3 regions of the Peribacillus sp. B2I2 genome follow, and region 3 is predicted to be linked to each of the others. Evidence: riboswitches for the same ligand, from Rfam matches in the RefSeq annotation. Region 3 holds a riboswitch; each other region holds the start of a gene.
The links. Region 3 has a riboswitch for preQ1 ahead of queC (7-cyano-7-deazaguanine synthase QueC). Riboswitches for the same ligand answer to the same signal wherever they lie in the genome.
Positions count from the first base shown of each region.

Region 1: linked by a shared signal. The riboswitch ahead of ABIE66_RS02195 (QueT transporter family protein) and the one ahead of queC (7-cyano-7-deazaguanine synthase QueC) in region 3 are both predicted to bind preQ1.
Region 2: linked by a shared signal. The riboswitch ahead of queF (preQ(1) synthase) and the one ahead of queC (7-cyano-7-deazaguanine synthase QueC) in region 3 are both predicted to bind preQ1.

Region 1 is NZ_JBGCCB010000001.1:439,032-444,534, reverse strand. Features, by position in the region: gene adhP (alcohol dehydrogenase AdhP) at 1-518, opposite strand, end outside; gene ABIE66_RS02210 (DUF3892 domain-containing protein) at 795-1,091, shown strand; gene ABIE66_RS02205 (hypothetical protein) at 1,176-1,988, opposite strand; gene ABIE66_RS02200 (YbaK/EbsC family protein) at 2,131-2,652, opposite strand; PreQ1 riboswitch class I at 2,812-2,856, shown strand; gene ABIE66_RS02195 (QueT transporter family protein) at 2,863-3,348, shown strand; gene ABIE66_RS02190 (TVP38/TMEM64 family protein) at 3,469-4,125, shown strand; gene ABIE66_RS02185 (PAS domain S-box protein) at 4,242-5,503, shown strand, end outside.
Region 2 is NZ_JBGCCB010000001.1:503,676-509,178, forward strand. Features, by position in the region: gene qoxC (cytochrome aa3 quinol oxidase subunit III) at 1-319, shown strand, start outside; gene qoxD (cytochrome aa3 quinol oxidase subunit IV) at 321-605, shown strand; gene ABIE66_RS02520 (YfmQ family protein) at 898-1,347, shown strand; gene ABIE66_RS02525 (BA3454 family stress response protein) at 1,839-2,096, opposite strand; gene ABIE66_RS02530 (EamA family transporter) at 2,223-3,059, opposite strand; PreQ1 riboswitch class I at 3,213-3,258, shown strand; gene queF (preQ(1) synthase) at 3,365-3,862, shown strand; gene ABIE66_RS02540 (aspartate kinase) at 4,063-5,409, shown strand.
Region 3 is NZ_JBGCCB010000001.1:4,189,484-4,194,986, forward strand. Features, by position in the region: gene ABIE66_RS20735 (TetR/AcrR family transcriptional regulator) at 220-789, shown strand; gene ABIE66_RS20740 (DUF4260 domain-containing protein) at 843-1,190, shown strand; gene queE (7-carboxy-7-deazaguanine synthase QueE) at 1,254-1,982, opposite strand; gene queD (6-carboxytetrahydropterin synthase QueD) at 1,975-2,445, opposite strand; gene queC (7-cyano-7-deazaguanine synthase QueC) at 2,445-3,110, opposite strand; PreQ1 riboswitch class I at 3,166-3,208, opposite strand; gene ABIE66_RS20760 (hypothetical protein) at 3,924-4,136, shown strand; gene pgsB (poly-gamma-glutamate synthase PgsB) at 4,905-5,503, shown strand, end outside.

The sequences.
Region 1 (5,503 bases), 3.8 Mb from region 3:
ATTCCATAAACCGCTACCCAATCACCAGGTTTTGCTTCTGATACCTTAAGCGCTTTATAAGTCGTTACGCCTGCACAGAAAATCGGTGAAACTTCCGCAAAGTCAAGCCCTTCAGGAACCTTCACCACATATTTGGCAGGTGCTTTACAGTATTCCGCATACCCCCCGTCCACGGAGTAGCCTGCATTCAATTGATCCAAGCAAAGCGTTTCCCTTCCAGTCAAACAATACTCACAATCGCCACAGGCCGAGTAAAGCCATGGGATCCCAACGCGGTCACCGACCTTCAAGGAAGTTACGCCTTCTGCCACCTTTTCTATGATGCCTACACCTTCATGTCCGGGGATAAGCGGAAGCTTGGGCTTTACCGGCCAATCGCCATGTACCGCATGTAAATCGGTATGACACACGCCACATGCTTTAATTTTCACTAATATCTCACCATAATCCAATTCCGGGATGGGTACTTCTTTTATCTCAAGTTTTTGGTTAAATTCATTGACGACCGCTGCCTTCATTGTCTTGACCTGTTGTTTTGCATTTACAGTGCTAGCCCCTTGTTTTACATTCATGATTCATATTCCTCCCTTAATTAAGTTGATATTATTTCTTACTCCACTTATACAAGATGCAAGTGCCATGCCAATGCAAAAAGGCCAAGACGACAGCATCCAATTTAAAAAAGTGCCGAAAATTCGGCCCATTTGGACGAATTAACGGCCCAAGTTGGACGAAATCCGGTTTGTATATTGCAGAAAAAATAGCTCACCCTATAAATGGGAGGTGTCCAAAACATGGACCAATTTGAAAAAGCTTATGAATCCTATAAACAGCAGGGAACACCGCAAGCAAACCAACTTGATTCAGCAGGAAAAGAAGAAATCATCGCCGTAAGGAAAAATGAAGAGGACAATATTATCGCCATCAAGACCAACTCCGGCCGCGAACTCGACTACCCCACTGCCCTTTCGGAAGCCAAAGCAGGCATCCTGGCCAATGTTGACGTCTTTCATAAATATGGACGTGATATATTGCGGAGTGAGCCTGATGGGATAAAAGAAAATAACCTGGATCAACTGCCGGAGTTTTGAGTTTTCGGGGAAACTGCCTGATATGGGCAGTTTTTTTCTGTCTGGAGTTAAACATTAAAAAGAACCAGCATGATAGCCGGATCCTTATTTTTCATACTGATAGGATTCAGAGATTTCGAGCAGTTGCCCACAGGACTCGACAACCTCAATGATTTCCATCCACGACATGTCCAGTCCCAGTTCATTTGCATGGGAAATCTTATCCCGTAATTTCCGGATGGCATTCGCATCCTTCTTCCCTTTACTTTTCGAAGGGATTTGGAAGAAGCACCTCAATTCTTCATCCTTATGTATGATATCGAATTTATCACTGATTTGCAGGCACTCTATTAAATTGATATCCTCATTTTTATCGATTCTCCTCCTATATAATTCGGTTGCCTTTTCTAAACGGTCTTCGCTGATCATTGGATGCCAGCTTCCGTCGCCGAATCTATCCATGATGATATCGCTCATCCTCATTTCCAATAAGGTAATGTATCCGAATATCAGCATCCTGATTGGAGGCTTTTGAAGGTCGGCATGGGTAATCAACTTTTTAATTGAATTATTCTCTAATACGAAGACCCTTGTTTTATTCTTGAAAATATGGAGCAGCTGGATTAAAGGGGTTGAATCCGAAACCATTTCCCTTGGTGAAAAGTTTCTCAAATATTCCGAAATGCTCCCTTCACCCAGTTCTTCCCTTTCGATATATCCGATGATTTCCCCTTGATCTTGCACTGCCAATATATCAAAATTCTTTTTTTCCAATGCTTTCCGAATATCCAGCGCCAGATCGTTTGTATGGCAAAACTCAAGCTCCTGGGCTATGCTCTTAACCGTGATATTTTCTTCATAAAGAGTTTTAAGACTAAGATAGCTGCTATTGCTTTTTCTTTGGCTTCCATTTAACATCTTTCACCCTCCGCTCAGGAACACTTTCTGCACGATTTTCCGCTTTAAAATTATTGACCGATATAATGCATACGGCCCCCACAAATAAAGTCCACCCAAGTGGACTTTATCCCATTCATGTGGATCTTTTTGGTACCATTAATCAAAAGCCTTCCACTGCATTACCTGCTGCCGTTTCCTCATTCCCCTCTTCATTCCAAGCCTTGCAAACATCCACCCAATCCTTTGCTCCTGAATATTCAAATAATTCCGTGGGTGTAAGTTCTATTGCAGAGTTCGTACTGCCGCATGCCGGGAACAATGACTCAAAGCGCTTCATTGATACATCAAGAAAAACAGCTAGATCGTTAGCCAGACCAAACGGACAAACTCCTCCGATGGCATGGCCGGTCTGCTCAAACACTTCCTCGGGTGACAGCATCCGTGCCTTGAAACCGAACATCTGCCGAAATTTCTTATTATCCACTTTTGCGTCCCCAGCCGCTACAACCAAAATCGCATCATCACCTTCCCCCCTAAAGGAAAGAGTTTTAGCGATCCTCGCTGGGATAACGCCGATGGTTTCTGCAGCCTCACTCACCGTAGCGCTCGATGTTTCGAACTCCATTACATCGCCTTCCCGATCCCATTGTTTAAAATGGCTTTTGACAATCGCGATAGACATATTATATTCACTCCTTTGAAGTACATATAAAAATAATATCATCCTTCATTGCCATAAATCAAAATCCTATGGATGCTTGAAAACCTATAAATTAAAACCATTCTTTACAAATTGACGAAACAAGCTTACTTGGGATACTATTAATCATCGGGCAAACGCCTATACGTGGTTCGTAACCATCCCACGATAAAAAACTAGGGAGAGAGTAAAATGAATGTTCGTACACTCGTGATAAACGGGTTATTGGCTGCCTTGTATGTGGCGGTCTCATTGGTGTTTAAACCAATAGCTTTTGAGATGTTCCAATTTCGTGTACCGGAAATGTTGAACCATCTTATTGTATTCAATAAAAAATATATCTATGGTATTGTCGGCGGCGTCTTCATATCGAATCTGCTCTTTTCACCGATGGTTCCATATGATTTAATTTTTGGGGTGGGGCAATCCGTACTCGCCTTGCTGCTTGTCATTTTTGTTTCGCGGTTCATAAAAGGCATTAAAGGGCGGATGATCGCCACGATCATCTTTTTCACGTTCACAATGTTTTTAATTGCCATTGAACTGAACCTTGCCTTTGGCTTACCATTCTGGTTAAGCTGGATGACCACGGCTGTCGGTGAATTCGTTGTCCTCTTGATTGGCGCGCCAATCATTTATGGAATGAACAAAAGAATTCAGTTTGAAAAGTGGCTTTAAAGGAATCTTCGCTTCATGAACCCACTATAATGTAAAAGAGCTGTCTGCATCATGCGACAGCTCTTTTTTCACCAATTAACTTAAAAATGATAAACTATTAGTCAGAATGGTGGTGACCCTTTGAAAAAAGTCCTGACCTTAACCGGTCTACTGGTAATTGCATTATTTATTTTTTCAAATGCAGAATTATTTACTTTGATTTGGAAAAGTGACTTGGATTCAGTTATTAGCATATTGAAGGAAAACCTTTTGCTCACTTTTATTGTGACATTCGTATTGATGTTTGTCCAAAATTCATTTACAATCATCCCCTTAATTTTGCTTCTGACTATCAATGTCACGATATTCGGATTCATATATGGCTACCTATGGAGTTGGTTTACAAGTGTCGTTGCTTCAGGATTCATTTTTTATGCTGCAAGAAATTGGTTTCAGGAACTTCTCTTAAAGAAGATGGGGGGGAAATGGCAAAAAACTGTTGTGGAGCATGGCTTCATGTACGTGTTTACAGGCAGGATTTTCCCACTTATCCCAACAAGTTTAATTAACTTGGCTGCTGGAGTCAGCACCGTCACTTTCAAGGATTTTTTATTAGCGACGGCACTTGGCAACCTGATATACTTTTTCTTTCTATCGTTAATTCCATATGGACTCCTATCTGTTGAAATGAACCAATACACGCTAGTTGCACTCGCACTCCTCTTCTTATTATTTTTCATTATCTATAAGCGTGCAAAAAAGAAAAAGAACCTAACCTTATTCAGAAAAAATAGGTGACCCACATTGGTCCCTGTTTTTTTATTTAGGATTCTGCATATATTTTTTTCCGATAGTTTGTTAAAATGTGTATGTAATTTTACCTTTGAAATGTCTTAAAATCAGGGAGAATCTCCATGTCCAAACGCTCCATCTTAGCAATATATATCCTATCCGGGATTCTTACACTAGTCGTGTTCGACTTTTTTTTAACTACAAATATCCATAACAAAGAGGTCTTCATTCAACTTCAGAGAGTGGAAGGCATTGTTTTCCTTTTATCAATAGGCTTGATCTTATTTCTTTATTTAGCTAAAAGGGAAGAATTCAAACAATTAAAAGAAGCGGAACAACGCCGGCGCACACTCATCAATTCAATGGTGGATTTCGTTAACTTCAAGGATGGTGATGGCCGATGGCTTGAGTCCAATACCTTCGGGCTACAATTATTTCAGTTGGAGCATGTAGATTATAAGGGAAAAAAAGACAGCGAACTCGCAGAATACTCCGAATTTTATAAAGAGTCGTTGATCTACTGTGAAGGTTCCGATGAAGAAACGTGGGTAAAAGGGGAAATTACAAGGTGTGAGGAAATCATCCCTCTTCCCGACGGCAATCACAAGACCTTTGATACGATCAAAGTTCCCCTGTTCAATGAGGATGGTTCACGAAAAGGCTTAGTAGTCATCGGCAGGGATATTTCTGAAAGGGTTGTCGCTGAGAATCAATTATTCGATAGTGAACAACGTTATAAATCATTGTTTGAACACAACCCTTATCCGATGCTGATGCTTGATTTAAATGGAATGATCACGACCGTAAATCCAAGGTTTGAAACGGTAACAGGCTTTCAACAGGAAGAAATACATGGAGCCTCATTCATTAAATTGAACTTTACTACAGAAGATGCGGAACTGATCCGTACATCTTGCCAATATGTCATCGAAAACCATAAGGGGATTAAGAAAGGGAAAGATATAGAATTCCTAACGAAGTACGGGAAGTCCATCTTACTTTCTTGTACGTTTGTCCCGATGATGGTTGGCGAGGATTTGGTCGGGATCATCACTTATGCTAAAGAAGTCACTCAAATTCGAGAAACCGAAGCACGCTTAAGAAGAACAGAAAAATTGTCGATAGTCGGCGAACTTGCCGCAAGTGTAGCCCACGAAGTACGAAACCCGTTGACTTCTTTAAAGGGTTTTGTCCAGCTACTTAAAAAGAGCGACCATCCCTATGAACAATACTACACGATTATGTTAAGTGAATTGGACCGGATCAATCTTATTGTAAGCGAGTTACTCGTTCTGGCAAAACCACAGGAACTTCCATTCAGCAAGCATCAAATCATTGAACTGATGAATGATGTCAAAACCTTGTTGAAACCAGAGGCGGACTC
Region 2 (5,503 bases), 3.7 Mb from region 3:
TGGTTTCTTCATTATCACCCTTATTCTTGGTTTAGGCTTCTTAGGAGTCGAAATTTATGAATTCGTGGAGTATGTACATGAAGGAGCAACGATTCAAACAAGTGCTTTCTTATCTAGTTTGTTCACACTACTAGGTACGCATGGAGCTCACGTTACACTTGGTTTATTCTGGGGAACCTTCATCGTCATGCAGATTAAAAAACGCGGTATGACTCCACAGACAACAAACAAGGCTTTCATCTTTTCACTTTACTGGCATTTCTTGGACGTTGTCTGGATTTTCATCTTCAGTTTCGTCTATCTGAAAGGAATGATGTAATATGAAAGAATTATTCCCACGGGGCCAAGTTATGGGATTTGCTTTTTCGCTAGTTCTGACTTTGGTCGCACTATCAGTTATTGTGTTTGATCTCTCACTTAAAATGGCTGTGATTATCCTACTTGTTACAGCTTTCATGCAAGCAGCACTTCAATTTGTTATGTTCATGCATGCAGGAGAGTCTGAAGATAAAGCATCGATTTACACAAACGTTTATTACGGATTGTTTGTTGCATTGGTTACAATTTTCGGTACAATGCTAACAATGATTTGGGGATATCAATAATCGATTCCAGAAAAGCTGGGCGTCTTGATGACGCTCAGTTTTTTTTATTTTAATAAGTATAAATTTGTTAAGAAGGATGTGGATGAAAACCATATTGTTTAGTATAACCATTTCGGAAAATTATATTTATAATGGGGGAATTTTCACTTTCGATGCGCGCCCGTGCGTTTAAGTGCAATGTTTTAAAGTGAAACGTTAATAGAACGGACACATCTTTTAAGAAAAACTGCCAGCCCTTTTGATATAATGAGCCATGTAAGAATTAATTTATAAATGTAGCGGAGATGATGAATTGACATTGCCGGTTTTGATTTTGACAATTATCTTAAGTTTGTTAAAAATATTGGTTTCCTGTCTTCCGACCGATGCGGTTAATTGGATTATCAGCAAATTTAAAATACACTCTGAAATTAGTGACGAGAATGCGATCGTAACCTTTGAGGGAAAACGTTTGGAAGGTGAAGAAAAAATTCAAGTTATTAATTATTTTAATAACGCTAGATTTTTGAAAAAAAATCATATATTCCCAGGGAACGAGCAATTGTTTTTGCATCCCGAGAACAGTGGAACTCCATTAGTAATTGATACTAAAAGAGGCAAAAAGGATGTTAGGTTATATGTGTACATTTACAATGACCACGTGGATGTAGTTAAACAATACAAGAAGAAACTCATTTCTTATAGTCTGTTTTCCGATAGCCTTCAAGAACGTTCCGTGCCATTAATAAGTAACTTAGCTTAAAAGAACCAAAAATCAATTATTATCAAGTTTGTAGACAAAAGGGGTTCTATCTAAATTTTAAAACAAAGTTGATTGGAACGGAGGGTACGAGACTCCTGCGGGAAAAGCGAGTCCAAGGGAGACCCCGCAGGCGCAAAGGCGCCGAGGAGGCTCACGGACCGCCCGCGGAAAGCGAGTGCCTGGAGTGGAAATTAACGTTTAAATTGTCTAAAGTCTGAGACGGTCCTTTAAAAGATCGTCTTTTTTATAAGTCTTTTATTTTATAATCCCATTTCATTTAGGTGCTTTTTTCATTAAAGAAAATTCTTAATTACTTGTTATTCAGATTGAGAGGTTTACTTACACAAACTGACGACTGAATTTTAGTGTCTTTGTGTTGTTAAGTAGGAGGGAATTGCTAAAAGAGGGTCTTCAATAGTGCATATGAAAAATATTTTGGATATTATTAAATGGTAATAAAAAAGCAGGTATCTATTGCGATGCCTGCTTTTTTATGCTTTCCATTGCTTTTCAACTTGATGAAGGGCTTGTTGTAAAATTACTTCATGATCTGTACCCGGTTTAGTAAGGACGTTAGTTTGATAAGATTTTCCTTGGAAATCAACTGTTACTGTAACTTTTACCATTATGCATCTTTCCTTTCTTGATTCAGAATTAAATGAGGTGGTTGTACCTATTTCTTTTATACCCATGGCAGAAGAATAATCAAACATTTCAAAAGCAGTAAAATTGAAAGAATTAATATTCAAAATTATCTGATACTTTTACAGATGTGTCAACATTTTTTTTTTGACCTGCCCCATTTCCCGTTTAAATAGAAAATGACCTGGCTTGTACACATGACAGCCAGGTTGTTTTTGTAAAATGAACTATATTCATATTTTAGTTAAAATAATACCGATTAATGCAGCAAGAACACCGGCAATTTGATAGGTTTTTAGTTTTTCCTTGAATAAATAACATCCAGCGAATACGACAACTAAACAGTTCAGGCTGACGACAGGAAAAATGATGCTTGCGATCCCGGTGTTCAATGCAAAGAAATAACATCCATAGCCTATCATGCTTAAAAAACCTACCAAGGAACCGATTTTGACTTCCTTTAGCTTGATTTTTTCTTTTTTAAAGGCCAGAGCCGAAAGAAGATAAAGCATTCCGCCTCCATACATTGATACTAAGATATCAAGGGAGTTTAAGTGAAGACGTGTTGATGTCGTCATTAGAATTCCGAGCACACCAAATGATAAGATGGAGAATAATGTGTGCATGATCCAAGGGACATATTGATGGTTACCTTTGGCGTTAGGTGTATACTGGATGACTAATGTAGCGAGAAGCATGCAGGCGATTCCACTCCACTGCAAGGAAGAAATATGTTCGTGAAAAATTAAAGCTGCACAGAGTATGGGGAATATAGCATTAGCTGCGATTAATGGTGATGTCAAGCTTGCCGGACCTTTTTCAAAGGCGCTTGCCATCTGGATGTTACCATTAGCGTTCAGTACACCAATTGCTGCACCAAGCATGATGGACAGCCAGTTCAGCTGTAAACCATCCATAAATACTCCATAAGCAATGGATAAAATAAAAGCTGAAAAATAAAAGAAAAATTGGATATGTATCTTTGAATAGCCTTTTCCGCTACTCCATTTGAAAATGCTGTTATTGATTCCGAAACATAAGCTGGTAATGAGTGCTGCAAAAATCCACATGTGTATATTCTCTTCTTTCTTATAGGTTGAACTGCTTTTTCCATTTTAAACTGAATATATAAAGGAATCAAACCCAATTTAAGAGAGTTGCATTGACAGATTGACTATTTTTTTTTATATTTACTAAGACAATTTTAAAATATTTCCCGATAAACGGGAGAGGTTCATAGCATCACCCTCTTAAAAAAACTATGGCTTTGATTTTTTTCGCGAATCAACCATATCTTTGATGAGATATGGTTTTTGTTATATAGAGGCCCATTTTATGAATCTCCCCTGACAAACGTGGATGAGGAGGACTTTTTATGTCTGGAAGAAAAGAAGAAGAATTAAAGGAAATTACACTGCTTGGGAATCAAGGGACAAAATATACATTCGACTATGCGCCTGAAATTCTTGAGTCATTCGATAACAAACATCCTAACCGTGATTATTTCGTCAAATTCAATTGCCCGGAATTCACTAGCTTATGTCCGATAACCGGCCAGCCAGACTTTGCAACCATTTACATCAGCTATATTCCCAGTGTGAAGATGGTCGAAAGCAAGTCTTTGAAACTTTATTTATTCAGCTTCCGTAATCATGGTGATTTCCATGAAGACTGCATGAATATCATCATGAACGATTTAATCGAGTTGATGGATCCGAAATATATTGAAGTATGGGGCAAGTTCACGCCTAGGGGCGGGATTTCCATTGATCCATACACAAACTACGGGAAACCAGGGACGAAGTATGAGGAAATGGCGGATTACCGCTTGATGAATCATGATTTATACCCTGAAACTGTGGATAATCGCTAAAGATTGGAAAGACAACTGGCTTATGCCGTTGTCTTTTTTTTCCTTTTACTATTCCCTTTCAATAATCATATTGTTTTGTCCTCTTTAAAAATACAAATGTCCTTCTATAGTGGAATTTTTACTTGATTGTTTCGAGAAAAAACGTAATAATAGGGAGAGTTGATTTTGACAGAATATTATTTAAAATAGGGGATGTCGAGATGAAAGTTGCGAAGTTTGGCGGAAGTTCACTTGCGTCAGGTGAACAGTTGAGAAAGGTATTCGAAATTGTGGTTGCTGATCCAGAGAGGAAGTTTGTAGTCGTTTCGGCTCCAGGGAAACGCAATTCCGATGATATAAAGGTGACGGATTTATTGATTGAGGCTGCGGAACAGCAGCTGCGCGGCGATAACGGGGAGCATTTGATCGAAGACGTGGTATCCCGCTATGCGAGCATTGCTGAAGAGTTGGATATATCCGAGGAGGTCATCACAGGGATTCATGAAAATTTAAAAGCACTGTTGCATGCTGACCAATCTAACCAGAAGCGCTATTTGGATGCTTTAAAGGCCAGTGGCGAAGATAATAATGCGAAGCTGGTCGCAGGTTATTTTCAAAGCCGTGGGGTAGAGGCAAAGTATATAAATCCAAAGAAGGCTGGCTTGATCGTTACGGATGTAGATGGATTTACCCAGGTTCAGCCAGAGTCATATGATCGGTTGTATGCTCTGCGTGAAGAGCCTGGAATCGTAGTATTTCCAGGGTTCTTCGGATATACGTTAGATGGTGATGTTTTAACCTTCTCAAGAAGCGGTTCCGATATTACGGGTTCGATTCTTGCAAATGGGGTCAAAGCCGATTTGTATGAGAACTTTACGGACGTGGATGCCGTTTATGCGGTAAATCCAAATGTGGTTTCCAATCCGAAGGGAATCCGGGAGTTAACCTATCGTGAAATGCGGGAGCTTTCTTATGCCGGTTTTTCGGTATTTCATGATGAAGCGCTGATTCCTGCATTCCGTGCGGGAATACCTGTCCATATCCAAAATACGAACAATCCGACGGCACAAGGGACCCGCATTGTGAACACGCGGGATAATACGAATGGTCCGGTTATTGGGATTGCAAGTGATAAAGGGTTTTGCAGTATTTACATTAGCAAATATTTGATGAACCGGGAAGTTGGTTTTGGCCGGAAACTGCTGCATATCCTTGAAGATTACGGAGTTTCATATGAGCATATTCCATCAGGCATTGATGATGTGACGCTTATTCTAAGGCAGGACCAGATGAAAGGAGAAGTCGAGAAGAAAATCATTTCCCGAATCAAGAAAGAGCTTCATGCCGATGAAGTGAATGTGGAGCATGATCTTGCCTTGATCATGGTTGTAGGGGAAGGAATGCGCCATAATGTCGGTACAACGGCAAGAGCGTCAAAAGCCTTGGCCGAAGCTAAGGTGAATATTGAGATGATCAACCAGGGCTCTTCGGAGGTAAGTATGATGTTCGGTGTGAAAGGGCACAACGAAGAGACGGCAATTCAGGCATTATATCACGAGTTCTTTTGAGTATAATAGATCAGTGACCTCCTTTTAGAAGGGGGTTTTTTTGTGATCAATCTTTTAGTCACTATACATATGGCTGGACTTTTCATCTGGTACT
Region 3 (5,503 bases):
GTTAGGGGAAATGGATTCTGCATCTTCGCCCCCTGCTGCCTTTGCAACTTTATCCTCCCCTTGAACCGTAAGACAGCAAGTGTTCCTTTCGGTCGCTTCCAATGGAAAAGTCCCCACTAAAAAAACATTTATTCAGAAGAATGTCTAATATTTGACATTTAAAAATCAGTACGATATCATCCTAATTAACCAGTGGTCAATAAATAAGGAGGGTGTATAATGTCGCCAAGGAAATCGGCAGGTAAAGAATTATCCAGGGAAATGGTATTGAATGAAGCTAGACATCTTTTTGCCACCGAAGGGTATTCGAACGTATCAATGAGACAATTGGCTAAATCATTGGATTGCAGCCATGGAGCCATTTATTATCACTTTAAAAATAAGGCAGAAATATTTTATAGTTTGGTTAAAACGGATTTTTCCGTTTTAAATACTTTAATCGATGATATCATCATGTCGGAAAATGACCCTTCCCGAAAAATGGAGAAGATTTTATTGTGCTTCATAGAGTTCGGTTTAACCCAACAGAATCATTATTCCATCATGTTTTTATCCAAGGAAAAAGAAATTCAGCATTTACTTCAAATCGATTCCAATAAGACCTACGAAAAGCTAATCCAGTCCTTGACAGACCTTACCGACAACAAACTGAATCCTGCATCCATATGGTCCATTTTCCTGTCTCTTCACGGATTCATAACGTTTTATATTAATTCTGATCTATCTTATCCGGATGTAAAAGGTTTAGCTGATTTTCACGTAAAAAATATCATCAAGAACATTATTTAATTTTTCATGAATATCATTGACCAATGGTTAATTGAATTTCAGGAGGCTTTTAAATGGTTAAGAAATTCCTTCATATCGAAGGACTCATGGTCCTTTTAGCGATGATTTACGTCTATTCGTTATTTGAATTCAGCTGGTGGATTTTCCTTTTATTAATTTTGTCACCTGATGTTTCCATGTTGGCCTATTCGATCGATGAACGAGTTGGAGCAAAAGTTTATAACTTTTTCCACACTTATACCGTGCCGATTTTCATGATTTTGCTAGCCGTTTTTCTAAAGTCGGATGCATGTATGATGATTGGTTTAATTTGGACCGCACATATTGGAATGGACCGCTTATTTGGGTATGGCCTTAAATACACATCATCCTTCAAAGCTACACACCTTCAAAAGGTATAGGAAGCTTTCCACATGTAAAAGGCAGTGTGATTACACATCACACTGCCTCCTGCTCTCTTTTCTTTACACGCCTCGCTTGTTACCCCATATATAGGTATGCAGCTGGGGCAGCACTTTCACATCATTCAAATCATCATCGGCTATCACTTTATCTATTAACTCTTCGTATTTCTTCAAAAGACCGCTGATCAATTGATTATCATCAGCCGTCGTGCTGTCATCATTGCCGACCTGCAGATAAAACGGAATATCCGGGTAACGGCCATGCACATTTTTGGCATACTGGTAATCTTCTTCGTTAAAGACGACTACTTTCAATGAGACATGGTTTTCAGGGTTTCGATTGGCAAGGTTCGATATGATTCGGTCAAGTACCGTAAAGTCCGTGTTCATTCTTGAGCTCGGCGGCTTAGGTGAAATGGTCAGTTCATCAATATCTAGAAACCAATCCTGCCATCGGCTCCCTTGTGTTTCCACACCTATTTTCATTTTATTTTCATGTAAGATTTCTACCAAGCCATTTAGGTTTTTCAGCAGTGCCGGGTTTCCGCCTGATATCGTCACAAAGGAAAAGCCGGAACCCCCAATTCGCTTCAGCTCATCCCATATTTCTTCGGCAGTCATTTGGACGGTATCTTCCTTACCGGTGCCATCCCAAGTAAATGCGGAATCACACCAGGCACAGGAATAATCGCACCCTGCCGTCCTAACGAACATGGTTTTTTGGCCAATGACCATTCCCTCACCTTGGATGGTCGGTCCGAAGATTTCCATAACCGGGAGTTTACTCACTTTCCATCCACTCCCGTCTGGCTTCAGCATAACTTGTCGGCGTTTCGTATAGTCGGACAAATTCGACTCTAGCACCCTCATAATCTTTTAATGAAAGGGCTTCGGCCATTTTTTCATAAATCCAGACAACCATATTTTCAGCCGTTGTATTCATGAGTGGCAAGGTTTCATTCAAATAACGATGATCAAGGTGGACTTCAATTTCATTTTTCCATATATCCTTGATGTCCCCGAAATCTATCATCAAACCACGTGAATCCGTATACCCGCTCAAGCCGAAAATGACCTTATACGTGTGGCCATGCAAGTTCTTGCATTTTCCTTCATAGTCATGTAGGTGGTGCGCCGCGTCAAAGGTGAACTCCTTACTGACCAGAACCCTCTTGGTGGTATATTTCAATTGGCTGCGTTGAATATCTTCATCTATTTTTTGGAGTTTATCCACTATAGTAAAACCGTACATCATGAAAGCACCTTCCGTCTGCTTACATAGTCATCCAGTCCTTTTTTCCGCAACTTACATGCCGGGCAATCTCCACAGCCATCGGATATGATTCCGTTATAGCATGTCAGGGTCTTTTCGCGAACAAAGTCGAACGCTCCGAGCTGATCCGCAAGCTCCCATGTTTCCTCTTTATTAAGCCACATAAGCGGCGTATCAATCACGAATGACTGGTCCATCGACAAGTTCAAGGTCACGTTCAACGATTTAATGAATACATCACGGCAGTCCGGATATCCGCTGAAATCCGTTTCACAGACACCGGTGACAATGTGTTTAGCGCCAATCTGACTGGCCAACACTCCGGCAAACGAAAGGAACAGCAAATTCCTCCCTGGCACGAACGTCGACGGCAATTCCCCGTCTTCTCCGTCCTCCACTGCAATATCACTTCTTGTCAACGCATTCGGTGCCAGTTGGTTCAGCAGCGACATGTCAAGAATATGATGGTTCACGCCCAATTCATTGGCAATCTTTTGAGCGCATTCGATTTCCAGGCTGTGCCGCTGATTATAATCAAACGTTACCGCTTCCACTTCCTCATATCTCTCCATCGCCCAGAACAGGCACGTCGTACTATCCTGCCCTCCGCTAAACACAACCACTGCCTTTTCTTTCTTCTTCATTTCTATAAAACTCCTTTTTACGGAAAAAAACAGCACCCTAAGAATAGAGCACTGTTTCTCCTTAGTTTTTTTGAGAGGGTAGCTAGAACCTCTTCCGCCTTAACGCGGAATATAATATTTTTCCAAGTCAATAGTAACTTGAAAACAAAAAGAAATCAAGATGTTTATATTTATTGAAAATTAGACCTAATGGAAACCTTGGTCATCTCCTCTTCTGCTTAAATATCCCATTATCCATCCGATAAAAAAGAGTGAATAAAATATCGATAAAGGGGACCATGCCAGTGAACTTGCATCGTCAGCTGAACTGCTGACTGAACAGGTTAAGAAATTCAAATTATGATACTAGCAATTTCCCGTCACTTGAATACGGGAAATTGCTTATTTTCCCTCCATGATGTGAATTGTTTCGTTTTCGTATATTCGGGGAATAAAACACTATACACATTAATGATTCATCAAAAGACAAATCAATCAAAAGTGGTTAGATGTGAATATGAATATTTTCGTTTGTTTTCAGAATATTTAGTGTATAATAAATATTATTATAGGAATAATTTAACTGAAATAATCATCATTTCCAATACCTACTTACCGCAAATCCCGGTACACGGATTCACTTGATCCGGACAGTTCATTTCAACACAATGCACGGGTACCTATCCATTGCTTACTTTCATTCAAACCACACTATTCACAACTTTATTCACACAAAATCATAACTTTTTCTGCAAAATTGAAAAAAGGTTAAACTTCACCAACAATATGTTACTATTAAACTAAGACCTTTTAACCCCATAAGGAGGAATTCATATGAAACGTTTTTTCAAATTCATCGCAGATTTTAACGAAAGAAAAGCAATGGAACGGGAAACCGAAGAATTCTTTCGCAAAGAATACGAAAATTATATGAAGATGAATCCTGAAAATCAAGGAAAAAGGAGATTAGCTCCTAGATTTTATGTAATTGATGGCGGTAAAAAAGGCTCCAACCTTGAGATATCCGACAGAAAGAAATCCAGTTAAACAGATCCCTTCCATAATCAGCCACTAATGTTGTAGCTCCTAACCCACAAACGGGATTATAACCCATTCGGATTCATTTAAAATATATAAGCCGAAAGCTCAGATATACATCTGAGCTTTTTTTATTTTTCATTCTTCTATTAACACTATATCAATAGAAGAAACTAGGTATTTTTTAAAAAAATTGGATGAACTTTAGTTTATTTCATGTTTAAGGAAAAGATCACTTTATAGGCCCATGGGTATTTTCCAATGAAAAAACCAAAAAATAACAAAAAAAGAGATGTGTTCTTTTACTCATCTTTGTCCATATTCATAAGAGTCCAACTAATTGAGTCGATAGGTGCAATATCTTACATTGAATGACAGATGCATAAATATTGTTACATTTAGGTCAAATAAATGGGTATAAACAATTATCATTCTGTAATAAACCTCACTTTTAAAAACAATTAATTATATAAATATAGCCAAAATGAATTGGGCTCAAATGCTCATGAAACTATTTTGATGCTGTTCAAAATGGGCTTTTATTACACTTTCCATATTTTAGTGTAAATATTCCAAGGTTTACGTGTTTTTTAGCCATTTCTTTGTACTCATAAAGCATTTTATCCCTTTAGATACTATTACACTTCTATATACATTTATTTGAAAAAGCTGACATTAACTATATTACAATAGAATAATTGACTATTGCCTATTAAGTTTAAAATCATGTAGTGTGTATTCAGTAAATCAAATATTTTAAAAAAGAGAGGTTAAAAAATGGCACCAATATTTATTTGTGCGATCTTTTTGCTTGGCTATGGCATATTCGAACAAAAACGCCATCAGAAGCGTCTCGACTCCATCCCGGTACGTGTGAATGTGAATGGAATTCGAGGGAAATCAACTGTAACGCGTCTAATTACAGGGGTGATCCAGGAAGCTAAGTACAAAACTGTAGGTAAAACAACCGGAACATCAGCAAGAATGATCTATTGGTTTACCGACAAAGAAAAACCGATTAAACGCCGCCCAGAAGGACCCAACATTGGAGAACAAAGGCGTGTAGTTAAAGAAGTTGCCGATTTAGGCACGGAAGCACTGGTTTGTGAATGTATGGCCGTTCAGCCTGACTATCAACTAATCTTTCAAAATAAAATGATCCAAGCAAACATTGGGGTCATAGTGAATGTATTGGAAGACCATATGGATGTCATGGGACCGACCTTGGATGAGGTTGCAGAAGCTTTCACTGCTACCATACCCTATAACGGTCACTTAATAACCATCGAAAGTGAATATTTGGACTTTTTCAAGCAAATTGCCAAAGAACGCAACTCTAAAGTGATCGTTGCTGATAATTCAAGAATTTCGGAAGA